Puniceicoccus vermicola: one gene and its partner. Each later gene encodes a partner of the first gene's protein in a complex. Links are inferred from orthologs where the notes say so. Each region holds a gene or a part of one and is shown on either strand. Other genes may lie near its edges.

Evidence for each region. Proteins that work in one complex are often made in the same cells at the same time.
Region 2: rplM (region 1) and H5P30_RS19855 share a complex: the UniProt entries of both Escherichia coli proteins name them as parts of the 50S ribosomal subunit. The link is inferred for Puniceicoccus vermicola from one-to-one orthologs.

The regions. Positions count from the first base shown.
Region 1 is NZ_JACHVA010000005.1:31,354-36,029, forward strand. Bases 1,932-4,676 are described here. They hold rplM (50S ribosomal protein L13), read right to left. Parts: upstream 3,646-4,676; coding sequence 3,217-3,645; downstream 1,932-3,216. Other genes in these bases: recF (DNA replication/repair protein RecF), read right to left, coding at 1,932-1,971; H5P30_RS00300 (Cell division protein CpoB), read right to left, coding at 1,968-2,654; rpsI (30S ribosomal protein S9), read right to left, coding at 2,801-3,199; H5P30_RS00315 (TorF family putative porin), read right to left, coding at 3,820-4,512; H5P30_RS00320 (glycosyltransferase family 4 protein), read right to left, coding at 4,648-4,676. Outside these bases: H5P30_RS00285 (putative 4-mercaptohistidine N1-methyltransferase), read left to right, coding at 1-332; H5P30_RS00290 (histidine phosphatase family protein), read right to left, coding at 359-838; more of recF, read right to left, coding at 889-1,931. UniProt on the Escherichia coli protein: This protein is one of the early assembly proteins of the 50S ribosomal subunit, although it is not seen to bind rRNA by itself. It is important during the early stages of 50S assembly.
Region 2 is NZ_JACHVA010000138.1:67,301-72,150, forward strand. What follows is about bases 914-3,832. They hold H5P30_RS19855 (type B 50S ribosomal protein L31), read left to right. Parts: upstream 914-2,208; coding sequence 2,209-2,457; downstream 2,458-3,832. Other genes in these bases: H5P30_RS19845 (LON peptidase substrate-binding domain-containing protein), read left to right, coding at 1,271-1,960; ykgO (type B 50S ribosomal protein L36), read left to right, coding at 2,058-2,183; H5P30_RS19860 (TorF family putative porin), read right to left, coding at 2,858-3,595. In the rest of the region: ATP-dependent Clp protease ATP-binding subunit ClpX, read left to right, coding at 1-458; H5P30_RS19840 (hypothetical protein), read left to right, coding at 448-741; H5P30_RS19865 (hypothetical protein), read left to right, coding at 3,882-4,088; H5P30_RS19870 (ExbD/TolR family protein), read right to left, coding at 4,110-4,544; H5P30_RS19875 (MotA/TolQ/ExbB proton channel family protein), read right to left, coding at 4,541-4,850.

The DNA of each region.
Region 1 (4,676 bases):
AGGAATTGGACGCCTTTGATTGGGTGCTGGGAGCCAATCTTCTTTGCCGCCTTCATCATCCGCGGCAATTTCTGCAACAACTACCGAGACTCGTGACGCCCGGCGGTTACTTGGTTCTCAATTCACCCTTTACTTGGATGGAGGAACATACCGAACCCGCAGAGTGGATCGGAGGGCAGGTGGATGGTCCTGATTCAGCGGAGGAGCTGAAGGCGATTCTGGATCCGCATTTCGAGCTCGTTGATGAGTGCTCGATGCCGTTTCTTATCCGGGAGACCGAACGAAAGTATCAACTCACTGTAGCCCATTCGGGCAAGTGGCGTCGACGGTAGTAAAGCCCCTTCAAGGCTTGGCCTGATCAATACATTTGTGGGCTGTGATGATCGACGAACTCGCATTCGCCGACAGCGAATGATTTCTGACTCGTCGTCAATCTGGCAATACAGGTCGTTTTCAACTCTTTGTCTTCCCCCGAGAGAAGATGGAGAAGCGAGCTGATCCCGGGATTGTGGCCAACGAGGGCAATGCGCTGGGCCTGGTCATCGAATTGTTGTAAGACTGCGAGCAGGGTCTCTGGAGTCGCCTCGTAGATTGCATCCTGTAGGAGGTAGCGCTCCCACGGCAGATTCCATTCTTCCCGAAAAAACTGCGAGGTTTGGTAGGCGCGGATGGCGGGGCTGGAGATGAGAAGATCTGGGGCATCCCAGCGGGGACCGAATCGCTTGGCCATTTTGGGGGCGTCGCGGAGACCTCTGTCGTCCAATGGACGATCAAAGTCATTGAGATGAGGGTGTTCCCACCCGGATTTTGCGTGGCGAATCAGTATAAGCTCTCTCACAGTTCGATGATTCAATCAGGGTTTTGAATGGAGTTCAAAAGGATACCTGATCAAGAGGTGCGTTCGAATCTCCCTTCTTCAACTCTGAACACTTCCCAGTCTCCCGGATGTCGGTCAGGATCAAACTCGGTGCCCGTCGAAAATACCTGGCAGTCCGAAGGCAGGGTTTCCCAAAAGGCTTTGCGCCGCCGGGCGTCCAACTCGCCGAGAATGTCGTCGGCCAAAAGAACGGGAGTTTCTGAGAGGTGGGAAGCCAGATCGCGAAAAAGGGCCAGTTTCAGGGCAATTGCCAGATTGCGTTGTTGCCCATCCGAGGCGTAGTCGCGAGCGGTCCCGGTCTCCGTGGAAAAAATCCAATCATCTCGATGTGGACCTGTTTGTGTTGAGCCGAGGAGTCGATCTCGCTCAAGACCCTCGTTCCAGATGTTTCGTAGCTCCTTTGCGGAACCTTTCTGGAAAGAGCTCCTCAGGCGGAGTCCAGGGTCATCCTTCCCTCCGGATATTTTCTGGAATATGGAGGTGAACAGGGGCGATAGGGATTCGGTTCCCCGTTGGCGGTGGTGGCTGAGTGAGGCTGCCGCTTCGGAGAGAGGATAATCGTGGGCACGAATCTGTTGGTCGGAGGCACCTTTCTTCAGGAGTCGATTGCGCGAAGCGAGTCCGCGGGTGAACTCCCTCAATGCCTCGTAGTAGCTCTTTTGAGAGGAAGCGAAATGGAGGTCCATCATTCGCCTGCGAATGCTGGGGGAGCCACGGATGATCTGAACATCGTCCGTGGCGAGGACAATAGCAGGGAAGCGCGAGAGAAAGTCGCCAAGAGTCGGGCATCTCTCTCCATTGAGTTCCACTTCGCGTCCTCCGGCTCTTTTCAGTTGGAGGAGGACGGTTTCCTGATCAGGGGCGCCGGACTCCAGTTCGAAATAGATACGAGCCATCGATTGCTCGCGACGGATTAAATGGCGGAGGTCGGAGGTGCGGAAGGAGCGCACGGCGTGGAGAAGCCCGAGTGCTTCCAAGAGGTTCGATTTTCCCTGTCCGTTTAAACCGACAAAAAAGATCCGATCTCCCTCGAATCGCAATCGGGCGCTTTCGATATTGCGAAAGTTCTCCAGATTGCAGGAAAGAATCTTCATTCGCCCGGTACGCGCAGCTCTTGGCCGACACGGAGGTCGTTGGGGCTCCGGAGGAGGTTGCGGTTGGCTTGGAAAATTTCTTCCCAGCGGGCGCTGCTACCAAAGACTTTGCGGGCGATCGAGGAAAGGGTGTCCCCGGGCTGGACCACATAGACGGCGGGCTGTTCTGCTGCGCCGCCTGAACGATTGGATGAGGATGAGCCGGGGTTTGCGGTGGCGGAAAGGGTTCCCAAGCGCCGCCGGAGTTCCTGATTCTCACGTTCCAATCGGCTGATCCGGTTTTTGAGGCGATCGCTTTCTTCGCGCTGTCGCTCTACGACCTCCAGCAAATCCGTTTGCTCGACTCCGCTTTGGAACGGTCGACCGGGTAGGGTGCGGGCAAATTCCTTTTTCGCCGTATCGATGAGGCTCTCGACTTCGGGTGCTTGCTTCGCGTCGGGGCGAAGCTCCAGGAACTTCATGAAATGATAGATCGCCAGAATCGGCTGGTTCATATCATTCAGGTAAATCAAGCCCGCTTCAAGGTGTGACTCCGGGGAGTCGGTGCGGTTGTCGATGACCCGCAGAAAGGCGAGGAGCGCTTGCTCATCTTCGCCTTGGCGGAGGAACTTCTTCCCGCGGACGTATTCGGGTTCGTCAGTCTCTTCAAAGACTGCTCGGCCGCCAGGGCTGCAGGAAATCAACAAAAAAGCTGCGAGCGCACTGAAAAACAGTGCGCTCAGCAGCTTTGAAAAAGTTGAAGGCGCGAAACGGGATTCTTGCCGACCAGTCAACCCATTGCGCAAGATATGCGGAATCAAGGGGCCCACTGGGATCCCGTTTCTGAAAATTAACGCTTCGAGAACTGGAACTTCTTGCGGGCGCCGGGCTGACCGGTCTTCTTCCGCTCCTTCTCGCGAGGGTCGCGACGAAGGTGACCTTCCTTCTTAAGAGGGGCGCGGAGTTCTGCGTCATACTTCTGCAGAGCCCGAGCGATTCCGAGAGAAACAGCTCCAGCCTGACCGGTGATTCCACCACCATTGACTCGTGCGATCACGTCGAAGGAGTCTTGCTTTTCAGCGGTGATGAGTGGAGCCGCTACGGCACGTTGTGCCTGCTCGGTTGGGAAAAATTCAGCGCAGGTCTTGCCGTTGACGGTGATTTCACCGCTGCCGGGCTTGATGCGGACGCGTGCGGAAGCGCGCTTGCGACGGCCTGTGGCCGAGAAAATAGTCGTTGTCTCACTCATAGGTCGGAGAAATTATCTTAGAAAGGAAAAGAAGTCGGCTCTTGGGCACCGTGGGGATGTTCTTCACCCGCGTAGACCTTAAGCTTCTTGATCATCTCACGAGCCAGCTTGTTCTTGGGGAGCATTCCCTTCACAGCATTCTCGATGATGAACTCGGGGCGCTTGGCGCGGAAGTCGGCCACGTTGCGGTAGTGCTCGTTCCCCATGTAGCCGGTGTAGAACATGTATTGTTTCTGTTCTTCCTTCTTACCGGTGAGCTTCACCTTGTCCGCATTGATGACGACGACGTAATCTCCCGTATCAATGTGCGGGGTGTAGGAAGGCTTGTGGCGGCCGCGAAGAACGTTGGCGATACGGACAGCGAGGCGACCGAGAGTTTCTTCGGAGGCGTCGACCAGGTACCAGCTACGTTCGATTTCGGCAGGTTTGGCTAAAGTGGTTTTCATTGTGGAAAAACGGAGGAAGAAAACGGCCGCAGGCCGGAATGTCAATGGATTTTCGCAAAAGTCGTGCTTTTGCCAGATTTCGTGACCGGGTCGCGGGGCGACTCGATCAGTGTTTGAGGAAAAGAAAGGCCGCGCCTTCCGGCGCGGCCTTCCCGTAAAAAAGTCTAGATCGACTTAGAATCCCAATCCCCAGGAGACGAAGAAGAGAGGATCGTCAGTAGCGAGATCCGATTCGTCAGCCTGTGAGTAGGAGAAGGTGAAGTCACCCAGGTCGGTGCTCTTCGTGAGGTCGATTTGACCGTGGAAGTAGTCACTGTCGCTAGCCGCGTCGAAGAAGTAGTAACCCAAGGTCAGGGAAACAGACACGGTTTCGGTGATGTCGTATCCGCCAGAAACGTAGAAGTAGAGGTCGTTTTCGGCGAAGGCACCGTCGTCGATTTCACTGTAGAAAGTGTAAGCAACACCAGCACCGAACATGTCGTAGGAGAGGCCTAGGTAGAGTTCAGCGAAGTTCGCGTCTTCCCCGTCCTTTTCAGGGTAGAGGTAGCCGACAACACCGACATCGTAACCGACTTCTTCGTATTCACCAGCGTATCCGCCGTATACGTCGAGTTCAGTTCCGCCAGCGAAGTTCACGTTGGAAGTCCAGGTTCCGACATAAACGCCGCTTTCGTGAGCGTAGTCCAGTCCACCTTGGACGGCTGCGCCATCACCGGTCTGAGTTACACCACGGAAAAGATAGTTACTGGTTACTCCGATGTTGCCTTCGATTGGGAAGGATTCTTCTTCTTCCTGAGCGATCGCGGTCGAGAACGATGCGGTCGCGAAGACAACTGCGGCGGGCAGGATCTTGCTGAGTTTGTTCATATCAGTTGGTTTGTATTAGTTGTTTTGTTTCGAAATCCGGAACGGTTGCCCGGTTCGAGTCGGGATTAGTGCACTTTTGATGCCAAATGTCGAGTGAGAATGTAACAATGGTGTTATTGCCCACAAATTTTCACATTAACGCCTTCCGAAAAGAGCCGTTGCGG
Region 2 (4,850 bases), on another replicon or contig:
CGGGCAAGAAAACGATCTCTCCCGAGGAAGAAGAGGAAATCCTCCGTCATGTGGAACCCGAAGATTTGGTTCAATATGGCCTCATTCCCGAGTTTATCGGTCGCCTTCCCGTGGTTTCCGTTCTGCGCGAGCTGACCCGTGAAGATTTGGAGCACATCCTCCTCAATACCAAGAATTCCCTCATCCAGCAGTATTCGAAACTGCTGTCGATGGATGGAGCTGGCCTGCGGTTCACCCGCGACGCCATTGGCGCGATTGCCGAACAGGCGATCGAACTCGGCACTGGTGCCCGCAGCCTCCGTTCCATTCTCGAGAAGCTGATGCTCGAAGTGATGTACCAGATTCCAGACGATCAAAACATTGCCGAAGTCGTCATCAACCGGGCTGTCGTCGAAGGCAAAAAACGCCCAACCCTGAAGCGGAAAAAGCGGGAAGACCGGAAACAGGATGCCGCCTGAGCCGGCCAGAAAGAAAAAGAAGGTCGATTACGAGGCGCTGAACGCGCCTCTGATGCAGATCCCCGGAATGAAGGTGGACGCCGTGCGCGCTCTCCTCAACGCCGGAGTGCGTGAGATCTACGAACTCAGCGGTCGCGCCCCGGAGGTCCTATTCGAAGAGTCCCGCGCGAAAGACCCGGAAATCAATCCAGTCCTTCTCCCCTACTTCCGTATGGCCGTCTACTACGCCGAGACCGACCGTCCCGACAAGTCGTTGATGAGCCCCTACGCCTGGGAAAGCTGATAGGCGACGGAGAGACACAGCAAAAGTACCACAGGCTGCCAGCCTGTGCCGCAAATCGAGAGCTGGAAGCTCTCGCTACTTTGGGCAGCCAACGCTCTCGCATGACTTGAGTTGGGCGATCCCCAAAAGCAGATTTCCCGTACCTGCTCAGCTTTCGCTGCGCGGCTTCACCTTTCCGAACTCAATAGAGGAAACGAAACTAATTTTTCCCTGAAAAGACAGCGACGGAACTGAGAGGCAACGCATAGGCGCAACAAAAGTACCACAGGCTGCCAGCCTGTGCCGCAAATCGAGAGCTGGAAGCTCTTGCTACTTTGGGCAGCCAGCGCTCTCGCATGAATTCAGTCGGGCGACCCCAAAAAGCAGATTTCCCGCACCCGCTCAGCTTTCGCTGCGCGGCCTCACCTTTCGCAACCGCAGGAGGACCGCCGAGAGCCAAACGGGGATGGCGCAGTTAAAAACGGCTACCCCACCGGAGCCACCGCTTCACCGATTTGCTCATCAGCCGAAACTCATTAAACTGTCATCCATGGACTCGGAAATTCCTTATTCACTACCGGACACCGTTCCGGGGATGACGCTTCCCAACGTGGTCCTGTTTCCACAGGCCACGATCCCGCTGTTCATCTTCGAGCCTCGCTACCGCAAAATGCTGGCCCAAGTGCTCGAGGGAGACAGCCTCATGATTCTGGCGACCCAAGATCAGGAACGGGCCCGCCACGAAGACACCTTTGAGCCCTACCATCCGTCTGCCACTCTCGGCTTGGTGCAATCCAGTCAGAAGAACCCCGATGGCACCTCCTCTATCCTCGTGCAGGGATTGATGCGGGTGACCGCCGAGACGACCTACCAAGAAGATCCATTTCGCATTTTCTCCATTCAGCCTGTTCACAGCGAACCCGGTGCCAGCCCCCTCGAACTCGAGAAGCACGCCAACCACCTCAACGCGCTCGTTCAACGCCGTTCTGAGCTCGGAAGCAAAATTTCGAAGGAAATCCTCCGGTTTTTCGAGAAAATCGATGATCCTGAAATCCTGGCCGATGTAGTTTCCCACTCCCTAATCCCCCAAACGGACAAGAAACTGCAGTTGCTACAAACCTTGGTCGTCCAGAAGCGCTACGAAATTCTCTTCGAATACCTCCGGAACGAAATTCGCGAACTCGAACTCATTTCCAAGTTGAAAGGAAACTTGGGCGAGGATCGCATCGGATGGAACTGAGCGAGCATTCTCCCATAAAATCCGATTTTGTGAAAAGAAGTTGGGGAAAATCGGTTGACAGGTCCCCCAAAAAGCTCATTCTCCTCTCTTTTTCGTCATGAAAGTCGTCTCTTCCATCAAGTCGCTCAAACACCGTCACCCTGACTGCCAAGTCGTGCGCCGTCGTGGCCGGATCTACGTCATCTGCAAGACCAATCCGCGCTTCAAAGCCCGCCAAGGCTGATTCGGAACCCAAACATTTTCCCGAGATGAAAAAAGATATCCATCCCGACTACACTCCGACATGCTTCGTCGACGTGTCCACCGGAAACCGCTTCATGACCCACTCGACCGTCAAAGCTGACCGCCGCGAAGATATCGACGGCGTCGAGTACAAGATGATCATTTGCGACATCACTTCCGATTCCCACCCGGTCTTCACCGGTGAGAAACGCTTCGTCGACACCGCCGGACGCGTTGAGAAGTTCCAAAACAAGTTCCGCCGCGGACGCCGCTAAGCGAACGAAGTTTCCATTCAATTTCCGAAAAGGCACCCTCTCGAGGGTGCCTTTTTTTTGAAGTAGCTGGGTTGCTTCAGCGCCCACCTCAAAAACGGCGAAGCGATTGACGAATCGCAATGTTTTCTCCAGCCGATGCCGCCTTGGCCGTATCCGCGCAAGGCTGAAGCCATGGCCAAATGGCCAATTTAAGGATTTTAGCGGGGAAATTTTGACATTGGCGACTTTTGAAGAGGAACCCCTGAAACTAGTGTCATTCAAGCCATGCCCCACGTAGCTGGGTTGCTTCAGCGCCCAGCCAGTGCGTCAGCCCTCTCCGATTGTTTGGCTTCGCAGAACCGACCCCCATCCATCGTCCGAGTGACAGCAAAGGGCGCTTAAGCGACCCTTCGACTTCACCTCAGAACCCAAAGGACACCGAAGCCCCCCAATAAAGGTAATCCGTATAGCCACTGTCCTCGCGACCCGAATAACGGGCTCCGAGCGAAGCAGAAGACACCTCGTTAAACTCATAGACCAAATCAACGTAGACTTGGAAGTAGCCGTAGGAATTCTCCGGTTTTCCGGGAGCCTGATCGCTATTGGCATCATTAGCCTGGGCCAACCCGCCCTTGAATCCCGTCTGCAACGAACTCTTCTCCGCAAGGCGAAACTGCTCTCCTACCGAGAGCTCCACCAAAATCTGCTCGAGGGCAAAATTGTAATAGACGAAAGCAGCGGGCCGCAGCGGAAGATCCGCAATGATTCCAAGGAAAGGCTCTTCCTCTTCGCTGGGAACGGATCCATCATCGGGGAACCAATAATAAGTAAGCCCACCCGACAGAGCAAAAATCGGCGTCAGGGGCAGACTATAACCCGCGTAAAAATTAACTTCGTCAGAAGGCTCACCACTGATGTCCTGACTCGCCCAAACGCCCCCATATAGGTCCCCTGGCCCCAAAGGATGTCCAGCTTCCAAACTCGGCTGAAACGACTCTTTGCCCAGCTCCTCTCCCCGAAAAATGTAACGCGATTCAAAGGAGAGAACCGTCGAGAGAGAAAGATCCTCCAAAAAATAGTTCTGGGCGGACAGCGAAGAAACCACACCCCAGCATCCCGCAGTCAGGAGAAATATTCTGCTCGTAGAAGTCGCAATCATCAGCAAAGAAGCTGGCCTCGGAGAAGGGCGAGAGTCAATGCAACAGTCGAAAGCGCAGGCAGGTCGAACAGGAGACTCGAATAGACCGGGCAAGGCTGAAGGCCCAGGCCCCAACTGTAGGTGGGTCGCTTCAGCGCCCACCGGGGCCCGCCGAAACGAAATCCGATGCTTCGACGCAGTGCAATAAATAGCGCGCCCAAACATAGCAACTCAGAGCTATCGAAGGAACCTCAAGACCCCCATGTAGAATTCCACTCAATCGGACTGTTACCGAGTGGGAGTGACGATGAGAAACTTCATCTCCGAATGCTGCATCCAGAATCAAGGATTCGTCCCAGAGCATCCGTGGGCAAGGCTGAAGGCCATGCCCTACCGGGAACCCGCCAAAACAAAACGCAAGGCTCCTTCATACCCAACGGACCGAAATGAACTCCGCGCTCCGACTCACCGTCTACCGGCAACCGTCCACCGTCCTCCGATCACCGTCGACTGAACACCGACCACCGTCCACCGACTACCGATCACCGTCCACCGCGGCACCGTCGGCCGCTTCGCGGGACTGGATACGGATGGCGCTGAGACCAGCCTTGCGGGACCAGTCCATGACTTGGGTCAGCGTCTTGACCGGAGTATCTTCATGGACGGCGAGGAGGACTTTGCGATCGGGATTGGCTTCCCCGGCCACTGACAGGGCCTTCTGGAGGCCGTCGGCGCTAATGGACTGCTCGTTGAGGAAGAGGTCTCCGTTCTCGTCGACGATGAGGCGGAGGTCTCCCCGCGACTCGGAGCTGCCTGCGGTTTCGATGGAGGGAAGCTCGAGGTTGAGCACTTTCGGCTCCCGAAACTGCATGGTCATCAGAAAGAAAAAGATGAGGACCATGAGGACGTCCACGAGAGGGACGATGTTGATCTCGGCCCTGCGCTTGCGGGTCCGGGAACGAAGCGTCATGACTCCGAGGCCCGCCGTGAACGCGCGACCAAATGTTCGACCACTACTTCCAAGCGAGCCGCATGGTTATCGACCTTCCGATTGAAATAGGCAGAGGCCACCAGAGCGGGAATGGCAATCGCCAGCCCAAGAATCGTGGTCGTTAGAGCCAGCGAAATCCCGGCCACAAACTCCTCCGGATCCGGGATACCCGGCTGATCGGCAAAGGTGGCAAAGACACTGACCAATCCGGTCACCGTCCCCAACAGGCCGACCAACGGCGCCCCACTGACGACAAAATCGAGAATGAACAGGCCGCGCTCGAGG